DNA from 4 places in the Rhizobium sp. WSM1328 genome. Region 1 is predicted to be linked to each of the others. Evidence: riboswitches for the same ligand, from Rfam matches in the RefSeq annotation. Region 1 holds a riboswitch; each other region holds the start of a gene.

Region 1 (2,194 bases):
CCGGATCAAAGAAAACACGCAGCGCGCGGAAACCGCGCCGATCCAATTTCATAAGCATGGCTAGACAACTAGGCGGGGAGAGGCCCGGTCAAGGGCGGAGATGGTCGGGCACTCCGCTTGCGACGCAATTGCGGCGAAAAGCCGGAGCGCGGGATAAATATTTATCACGTAAGTCTCTGATAAAAGACGATATTTTAGGTAGAGTAAGTCGTGTTGGCGTGGGCGCTCCAACCGGCCGGCTATTCCCTAGCCGTGAAGGCCGGTTGACTTCACCCCTGCGCTTGCCTAACCATCCCGATAACGGATGGTCGACTGACCATCCTGACATAACGGATGGTTCCGGATCGGTGTTGCGCCCTTCCGGATGAAAAGGGAATGTGACGGGGCGGACCCAAGCCGGGCGCCTTCATCACAGCCGACCCCGCGACTGTAGAGCGGTCAGGGTCTTCCATCCGGCACTAAGCCCTTCCGGCCGGCGGCTTGCAATCATGCAAGCGGGCGGGATGGGCGACATGCCGGAAAAGCCACTGGATATGCATGGTGATCAACCGGGGTCGGACGCCTCTCAAGTCTACGAATCGTCCACCTTTTCACTGATGCAGCCGGGAAGGCGAGGATGATCCGCTGGCACGATCAGGGCGACCGGTTTCCGGTCCGCCCCGATCGCGGCCGATAACCGCGAGCCAGGAGACCTGCCATGCGGCCGGGCGAGAAGCCCACACCTGGGCACTATGCCCGTTGCCAGCACGGAGGTTGTCTTGGCTGAACGATTGAATTCGGCGCGGCCTGGTGCAGGGCGCGCGACGCCTCCAAGCAGTGCTGCAAGAGGTGTGCTTTCGGCCGTTTATGTCGAATGCTGGGTCCCCCCCTCTGTCCTGCCGGACATCTCCCCCACAAGGAGGGAGATCGGCAAGCAGCACGACCGTCGCCCTACATCAATTGTTTGGAGAAAAGCTCTCGGCGATTTAATCTCCCCCCTTGTGGGTGAGATGTCCGGCAGGACAGAGGGGGGTGTCACACCCTCAGTAGCCGAGAAAGGTGCACTCGGAACAAGCCACGGCTACGCACTCTCCCTGAGGGGCGTTTGAGCATGACTGCCACCTTCATCCTCGGCGGCGTACGCTCCGGCAAATCCCGTTTCGCCGAAGACCTCGTGACGGCCGCCGGACTCGACCGCCATTACCTTGCGACCGGCCGCGCATGGGACGAGGAGATGCAGGCGCGCATCGCCCAACACAAGGTCGACCGCGGTCCGTCCTGGACGACGCATGAGGAGCCGCTCGATCTTGTCGGCAAGCTCACCGCCATCGACGGACCGGGGCGCATCGTGCTGATCGACTGTCTGACGCTCTGGATCACCAATCTGATGATGGAGGAGCGGAACATGGCGGCGGAATTCGCCGCCCTTGCCGATTTCCTGCCCGCCGCGAAAGCGCGGCTCGTTTTCGTTTCCAATGAGGTCGGTCTCGGCATCGTGCCCGACAATCGCATGGCGCGGGATTTTCGCGATCATGCCGGCCGGCTGCACCAATCGATCGCGGCGAAGGCCGCCGAAGTCTATTTCATCGCGGCAGGCCTGCCGCTGAAAATGAAGGGTTAAGTCCATGAACCAGCAGAAGATCCCCGCAACCGTCATCACCGGCTTTCTCGGCGCCGGCAAGACGACGATGATCCGCAACCTGCTCACCAATGCCGGCGGCAAGAAGATTGCGTTGATCATCAACGAATTCGGCGATCTCGGCGTTGACGGCGATGTGCTGAAGGGCTGCGGTGCGGAGAATTGCACCGAGGACGATATCATCGAGCTGACCAATGGCTGCATCTGCTGCACCGTCGCCGATGACTTCATTCCGACGATGACCAAGCTGCTCGAGCGCGAACAGCGTCCTGACCATATCGTCATCGAGACTTCGGGGCTTGCCCTGCCGCAGCCGCTGGTCGCCGCCTTCAACTGGCCCGACATCCGCACGCAGGTGACCGTCGACGGCGTCATCACGGTGGTCGACAGCGCTGCGGTTGCCGCCGGCCGTTTCGCCGACGACCATGATGCCGTCGATGCGCGCCGTGCCGAGGATGAATCGCTCGATCACGAAAGCCCGATCGAGGAGCTGTTCGAGGACCAACTCACCTGCGCCGACCTCATCGTGCTCAACAAGACCGACCTGATCGATGCTGCCGGCCTTATCAGGGTGCG
Region 2 (2,194 bases), 160 kb from region 1:
TAACTGAATTGGATGATTTTCTATTTCAGAAACAACAATTTTGGATGGTTGCTATAACAATGCTCGATGTGGATGCGGTGCGGGCGTTCGTGACCATTGCCGAGCTGCAGAGCTTCACCCGCGCCGCCGAGGCGTTAGGCAGCACTCAGGCGGCAATCAGCGTCAAGTTGAAGCGGCTGGAGGAGCGTCTCGGCCACAGGCTGATCGAGCGGACCCCGCGCTTGGTGCGCCTATCGGCGCAGGGCGCGGTCTTTCTTCAATCCGCGCGGGATTTCATCGGCGCCCATGATCGTGCGGTCGCAGCCCTTTCCTCGACAAGCCGGCACTTCACGCTCGGCATCGCCGCGCATGTGGCGGGGCCGGAGGTTCCGACGATTCTGGCGCGTCTCAGCGCTCACGATCCAGGGCTGACGATCGAGGTGCGGCTCGACAATTCTCGAGTGTTGCTCGATGCATTCGATCGCGGTGAGCTGGATGCGGCGATCATTCGCCGGGAAGAGGACCGGCGTGACGGTGAGGTGCTTGGGCCGGAGCATTTCGGGTGGTTCGCGGCACCGCAGTTCGAGTATCGCCGCGGTGAGCCGCTGCGTCTTGCTGCACTGTCGCCATCTTGTGGCGTCCACAACATCGCTACCCACGCGCTCGATGGTGCAGGAATCGCCTGGAACGAGGTTTTCCTGGGCGGGGGCTCGCTGGTGATGACGGCGGCGGTGTCGGCTGGGCTTGCGGTCGCGGCATTCTCCCACCGTCTCGCGCCGGTGGGCTCGATGGAAGTGAGTCAGCGCTTCAGCCTGCCGCCGCTGCCCTCGTCGGAGATCGTCCTGCATTCGACACTAACGGATGCAAGATCGCGCTCGGCGCTCAGAACCCTGGCTGCGGCGTTCAGGGAACATCGCGCCTCTGCCAACTGAACGCGGCTTCAACGCCACATCGGCTCGCGGCTTGCCGCCGCCGCGCTTTCCTGAAATAGATGCGCCGTCAGGTGCCCGTCGGTAAGGCGGGAGAATCGGGAATCCGGTGCAAGGCCGGAACGTGCCCAACGCTGTAAGGCCGACGCCTGCCGCTTCATCACGCCACTGGCTTTTGCCGGGAAGGTTGCGGCAGACGGATGACGCCGAGTCAGAAGACCGGCCTGGCTAGATAGACCGATCCGCGCGGACGGCGGGGCGGTTGCGTTGTTGGGGATTTGACGATGCGACCCTTTGATGAGGATGCCCTTTCGGCGGCGTCCGGTTTTTCCTTGGCCGAACGCGAGGCCGTCTATCACGCGATCAAGACGCGGCGCGACGTTCGCAGCCAGTTCCTGGCCGATCCTTTGCCTGATGATGTTGTGCAGCGGCTGCTGACGGCCGCCCATCACGCACCCTCCGTCGGCTTCATGCAGCCGTGGAATTTCATCCTGGTGAAAAGTGCCGCTGTGCGGGCGCGCGTCCGGGACGCCTTTGCGAGCGCCAACGACGAGGCGGCGCTGATGTTTGCCGGCGAGCGGCGGCAGGCCTACCGCGCCCTCAAGCTCGAAGGCATCGTGGAGGCGCCGCTCGGCATATGCGTGACCTGCGATCCCACGCGTAGCGGTAGCGTGGTGCTGGGACGCACGCACAATCCGAAGATGGATTCATACTCGACCGTCTGCGCCATCCAGAATCTCTGGCTTGCGGCGCGGGCGGAAGGGGTCGGAATCGGTTGGGTCAGCATTTTTCGCGAAGGCGATCTGAAGAGCATTCTCGGCATACCCGAGCATATCGAGGTGGTCGCCTGGCTCTGTGCCGGTTTCGTCGACCGGCTCTATGACGAGCCGGAACTCTCCGTCAAAGGCTGGCGGCAGCGGCTACCGCTCGAGGAACTCGTCTTTCATGATGGATGGGGACTGAACGCCTAGGGCAGTGCGGTGGAGCATCGCCTCAATCGCACAGTCACGCCATTGACAGTCAAGGTGAGCAAACCGGTATCGCCGACGCCGTGCGAGGCTGAGATGTCTTTATTCCTGACCGTCATATCGATACGCTGAAGGCGAAGTCCCGGAATTGGATATTCGGCTATCGGCGGCTCAATCGGAGGATAACGGCCCAATGAACATGATCGACTTGAAGGAACGCATCATCGTAATCACAGGCGGTGCGCGCGGCATCGGCTACGCGATCGCAGAGCGCGTCATCCAGTCTGGTGGCAAGGTGGCCATTTGGGACCTGAACGA
Region 3 (2,194 bases), 1.1 Mb from region 1:
CCGCATGGCTGCCGCCGTCGCTGCGGCTATGGGCAAAAGCGCTTCCAGCGACCACACAAAAAAACGCGACGGCAGAGAACGCCGTCAACAGCAGTGGTCTGGCTCTGTCGTTTTTCATACTCGCCCGAAAAGTTCAGGGCGCCGGCAAAGCGGCGTCCTTCGATGCGTTCAGTGCAATGCCGTGGCCGGCCGGCCGCGTTCCCCGCCCCCGACCGCAAGCCGCTTTTCCGCCAGCGCTCCGAAGCCGAGGCCGAGCGTTGCCCAGAGGATCACATGCATTCCGAGCGAAGTGGTGCGGAAACGCCAGAGCACCATCGCCGAGAAGTTCTCCGGCACCTCGTTGATCGGCGGCAGCAGATAGAGCACCACGCCGATGAAGACGAGATAGGCGATGCCGGCGATGATCGCGCCGTTCCAGAGACCGAAACGCTCGGACAGGCGGCGCGACAGCGCCACTGCGGCAATCAGCGCCGCAAGCGAGACGACGATCATCAGGAAGAACAGCTCGGTCCTGGCGCCGATCGTATCGGGATTGCCGACTGCCGGCGGGTTGGCCGGATACTTGATCCCGGGAACGAGGACGACCGCCACGAAGGCGGCAATGGCGATGACGGCCGAGGTGCCGCGCGGCGAAAGGCTGCTGAAGCGGCCGTGCACGAAAGCGAAAGCGAGCGCGAAGAGCCCGCCGACGGCGGCGCTGTAGGCCATGACGCCGGTGAAAAGGCCGAGACCGGCCTGTGTGGCGCGGCTGACGATTTCGGGTTCGGCAGCTTCGCCGGCCGCCTGGGCGCTCGCCTCCTCGAAGGCGATCGCCGCATCGACCAGCGGCTCGCCGAACGTATGGGCGAAAGCGAAAACCAGGATGCCAGCAATCAGGCCCGCGAGCATGCCGCGAAGCAAGAGGTTTCCAACCATGTCCGGAACTCCCTTAAGGCACGTCGCGCAAAAGTGTGCCGCGGTTTTGCGATAAAGACATGCGTAAAACAAAAACCTATAGCGCGATGAGCGAATCTGAAAGATCGCGACGCGCTTTAGTGGCAGGGAAAGCCGAGGAGATGGCGGCCGTCATGCACGAATTCGTGCACATACATGCCGTTGAACAGCGCCATTGCGCCTTCCTCGGTGCCGACGAAATAGAGGACGATGAGCATCAGCAGGCCGCCGAAGATCGCCCAGGGCAGGATCTCGCCTACAGGGATCGGCGCCGGTACCGCAACGGGCGCGAAAGTGGTGTCAGACATGTATTCCTCCGGGAATGACGCGTTCAGTCGAAAGAGTGCTTGTGCAGTAGGGTCTGACTTCCAGCGCGAAGAGCTTTCGACACGCTGGTCACAGTGGCGCGACCGCGCCGGACTTACACCGGCTTCCAAACCCGCAACTGCACGGTTATATCTGCACGCCGAAGAGACTGTCAACGAAACTTCACAAGCCGGCGAAGGACGCTGTCGCCGCATTCCGGGAGACAAGAACGACCGTGAACACGCGCCTCACCTGGATCTGCCACGGCGCGACGGCAGCAAGCCGCAAGGCCCTGTTCCCGCTCGACGAACCGCTCGAGGATAAGGCAGTGGAGGAGGCCGGCAGGATGATCCCCCCGCCCCGCGCCGATCGAATTGCCATGAGCCCGGCTTTGCGTGCCCGCCAGACCGCGGAAGCGCTCCGCCTCGAAGCCCGCATAGACCTCGCACTTCGCGACTGCGACCATGGCCGCTGGGCCGGCAGGTCGATCACGACGATCGGGACCGAAGAGCCGGAAAACCTCATGGGCTGGATGAGCGATCCGGAAGGGGCCCCGCATGGCGGCGAGAGCCTTGTTGATCTGCGCACGCGCATCGCCGGCTGGATGGATGAGCAATCGAGCCTCGGCGGCCATGTGATCGCCGTTAGCCACGCGGCCGTCATCCGGGCAGCGATCGTGCATGTACTGCAGGCGCCGCTCTCCTCCTTCTGGCTGAGCGACGTCGAGCCGCTTTCCGTCATCCGCATGACCAGCAACGGACAGCGCTGGTCTCTGCGCTTCCAGCATTAGAGACTGCTGATCTTATCCAGCTTTGCACAAGCAAATCGCGTCATCTATGTTGAACCCGGCTTTGCGGGGACTACTTCCTTGTCCCAAGGAGATGGAAGAATGACATATGATTGGAGTGGCGAGCGCACGCGACGCCTGCGTTTTATGCGTGTCGCCACAGTCACG
Region 4 (2,194 bases), 1.5 Mb from region 1:
ATTGAAGGAATACTGGTCGAGAACCTCCTGCTCGTAATAGCCCTCGGTCACGAGGTAATCGAGCTTTTCCCGGAGATTGTGAAAGAACACCGTGTTCTGGTTCACATGCTGCAGGAAATACTGCTTGGCCGCCATTCGATCCTTGTCGAGCTGGATCCGCCCCTGATCGTCATAGAGGTTCAGCATCGCATTCAGCGCGTGGTAGTCGAGCGTTTCCGCTGCTTTCAAAGGGCGTTCGAGAATTCCCGTGTCCAAAACCGTTCCATTCCGTGTTTGACGTTGGCGACATCCGCTTCTGTGCCCAGCAGTTCGAACCTGTAGAGGTAAGGCACCTGGCACTTCTTTGAGATCACGTCGCCGGCGAGCCCGTATGTTTCGCCGAAATTGCTGTTGCCCGCGGCAATCACGCCGCGGATGTGTCCTCGGTTTTCCGTATCGTTGAGGAAACGGATCACCTGCTTGGGAACGGCGCCCTTGCCGCCGTCGCCGCTATAGGTCGGCACGATCAGCACGAAGGGTTCGCGGATATGGAACGCGTCTGCGCCATTTGGCGGAATGCGCGCCGCGCGCAGTCCGAGCTTGGCGACGAACCGATGGGTGTTCTCGGACCGGCTGGAATAATAGACGATCAGAGCCATCGCCTTTCCTCAGGAAAGTGCGCTGATCATGTCGGGACGGAAGCCGGCCCAATGCTGCTCGCCGGCGATGACGACGGGCGCCTGCATGTAGCCGAGGCTGCGGACCCGATCGAGCGCTTCGGCATTCTGCGAAATATCGACGATGTCATAATCGACGCCCAACCGGTCGAGGGCGCGGTAGGTGGCAGTGCATTGGACGCAGGCAGGCTTGCTGTAGACGGTGATGGTCATGATATTCCTCGTGACGACGCGATTGGGACGCAGGACATCGATCGGAAATCTCGCGATATCCGTCGAAAACACTCTGTATTTTGCAGCGATGCGGCTCGTTCAGCCGCTGGGCGTGATCCGCCCTCTACCTCTAGCGGGTGGCGGCCTGAACTGAGATACTGACATGACTTCACCCCGAAGTGGCTCAATGCGAAGGTTTCGGGGGCGGAGGCTCGGGCCTGCGAAACGCGATGCGGAGATTCCCCGCAGCCATGCAACGCGACCTTCCGGACACCCCGCCCGTGGACGTTTCGTTCGAGGCAGGTCTCCTGGCTCACGGGTCAAAGCACCCTGCCCCAGCCTTCCCGGAGCATCATGCTCCAGTGACCTGAAATCGGACAGTTGCTCGCCGCTTACAGTTGCGGGGGCAGCTCCGGCATTGCCGCGCCATGATGGCGAAACGCACCGTATTCCCGTCTTAGCCGCCGATCCTCACGAATCGACGGAACCTCGAACACTAGATATGGTACGCGAATCGCTGATGACGTCAACAAGTTGTTGTGGCAGCGCAGCAATGGCGGCAGCGAATCGCCGTGACTGTGTATGATGTGGATAACGAAGCGTTAACGGAAAAGCGCTGTGGAGAACCCGTCAGAAAAGAGCCGGCAGAAGCCGGCTCCCCGAAACGACATTCATATTTTTATTCGAAGCAGCCTGAGCGCGTTGATCGTCACCAGCACGGTGGCGCCGGTATCGGCGAGGATCGCTGGCCAGAGCCCGGTAATGCCGGCGATCGTCGTCACCAGAAACACCGCCTTTAGCCCGAGTGCGATGGTGATATTCTGCAGGATGTTGCGCATCGTGAGTTTGGAAAGTTCGATCATCCGCGCCACGTCGCCAACGCGTCCGTGCAGCACGGCGGCATCCGCCGTCTCCAGCGCCACATCGGTGCCGCCGCCCATAGCGATACCGATATCGGCAGCGGCCAGCGCCGGAGCATCGTTGATGCCGTCGCCGATCTTGGCGACGATGAAGCCTTGGCGCTTCAATTCGCCGACGACCCGCTGCTTGTCCTCCGGCATCATCTCGCCGCGCCAGTCGATGCCGAGCATGCCGGCAACGGCTGCTGCCGTCCGCTTGTTGTCGCCGGTCAGCATGATAGCCTTGACGCCTGCTGATTTGAGGGCAGCGAGCCCGGCCTCGGCATCCTGACGCGGCTCGTCGCGCATGGCGATAAGGCCGGCCACAACACCGTTGACGAGCAGCACCGACACGCTGTTGCCCTCGTCGTTCAACGCCGAGATGCGTGCATCCTGTTCAGCACTGAGCGTCCCGCGCTCGCGGGC

The links. Region 1 has a riboswitch for cobalamin ahead of cobU (bifunctional adenosylcobinamide kinase/adenosylcobinamide-phosphate guanylyltransferase). Riboswitches for the same ligand answer to the same signal wherever they lie in the genome.
Region 2: another riboswitch for cobalamin. It lies ahead of bluB (5,6-dimethylbenzimidazole synthase); the one in region 1 lies ahead of cobU (bifunctional adenosylcobinamide kinase/adenosylcobinamide-phosphate guanylyltransferase).
Region 3: another riboswitch for cobalamin. It lies ahead of AC2444_RS17525 (CbtB domain-containing protein); the one in region 1 lies ahead of cobU (bifunctional adenosylcobinamide kinase/adenosylcobinamide-phosphate guanylyltransferase).
Region 4: another riboswitch for cobalamin. It lies ahead of nrdH (glutaredoxin-like protein NrdH); the one in region 1 lies ahead of cobU (bifunctional adenosylcobinamide kinase/adenosylcobinamide-phosphate guanylyltransferase).

Annotation. Positions count from the first base shown of each region.
Region 1 covers NZ_CM172788.1:2,364,288-2,366,481, reverse strand. Annotated here, with positions in the region: gene AC2444_RS12025 (chloride channel protein) at 1-58, opposite strand, end outside; cobalamin riboswitch at 318-714, shown strand; gene cobU (bifunctional adenosylcobinamide kinase/adenosylcobinamide-phosphate guanylyltransferase) at 1,091-1,600, shown strand; gene cobW (cobalamin biosynthesis protein CobW) at 1,605-2,194, shown strand, end outside.
Region 2 covers NZ_CM172788.1:2,199,502-2,201,695, reverse strand. Annotated here, with positions in the region: gene AC2444_RS11205 (LysR family transcriptional regulator) at 54-911, shown strand; cobalamin riboswitch at 964-1,150, shown strand; gene bluB (5,6-dimethylbenzimidazole synthase) at 1,193-1,879, shown strand; gene AC2444_RS11195 (SDR family NAD(P)-dependent oxidoreductase) at 2,070-2,194, shown strand, end outside.
Region 3 covers NZ_CM172788.1:3,484,236-3,486,429, forward strand. Annotated here, with positions in the region: gene AC2444_RS17515 (hypothetical protein) at 1-118, opposite strand, end outside; gene AC2444_RS17520 (CbtA family protein) at 169-915, opposite strand; gene AC2444_RS17525 (CbtB domain-containing protein) at 1,032-1,241, opposite strand; adenosylcobalamin (AdoCbl) riboswitch at 1,243-1,397, opposite strand; gene AC2444_RS17530 (histidine phosphatase family protein) at 1,475-2,029, shown strand.
Region 4 covers NZ_CM172788.1:3,839,795-3,841,988, forward strand. Annotated here, with positions in the region: gene nrdE (class 1b ribonucleoside-diphosphate reductase subunit alpha) at 1-186, opposite strand, end outside; gene nrdI (class Ib ribonucleoside-diphosphate reductase assembly flavoprotein NrdI) at 225-638, opposite strand; gene nrdH (glutaredoxin-like protein NrdH) at 648-869, opposite strand; cobalamin riboswitch at 1,151-1,376, opposite strand; gene AC2444_RS19170 (heavy metal translocating P-type ATPase) at 1,541-2,194, opposite strand, start outside.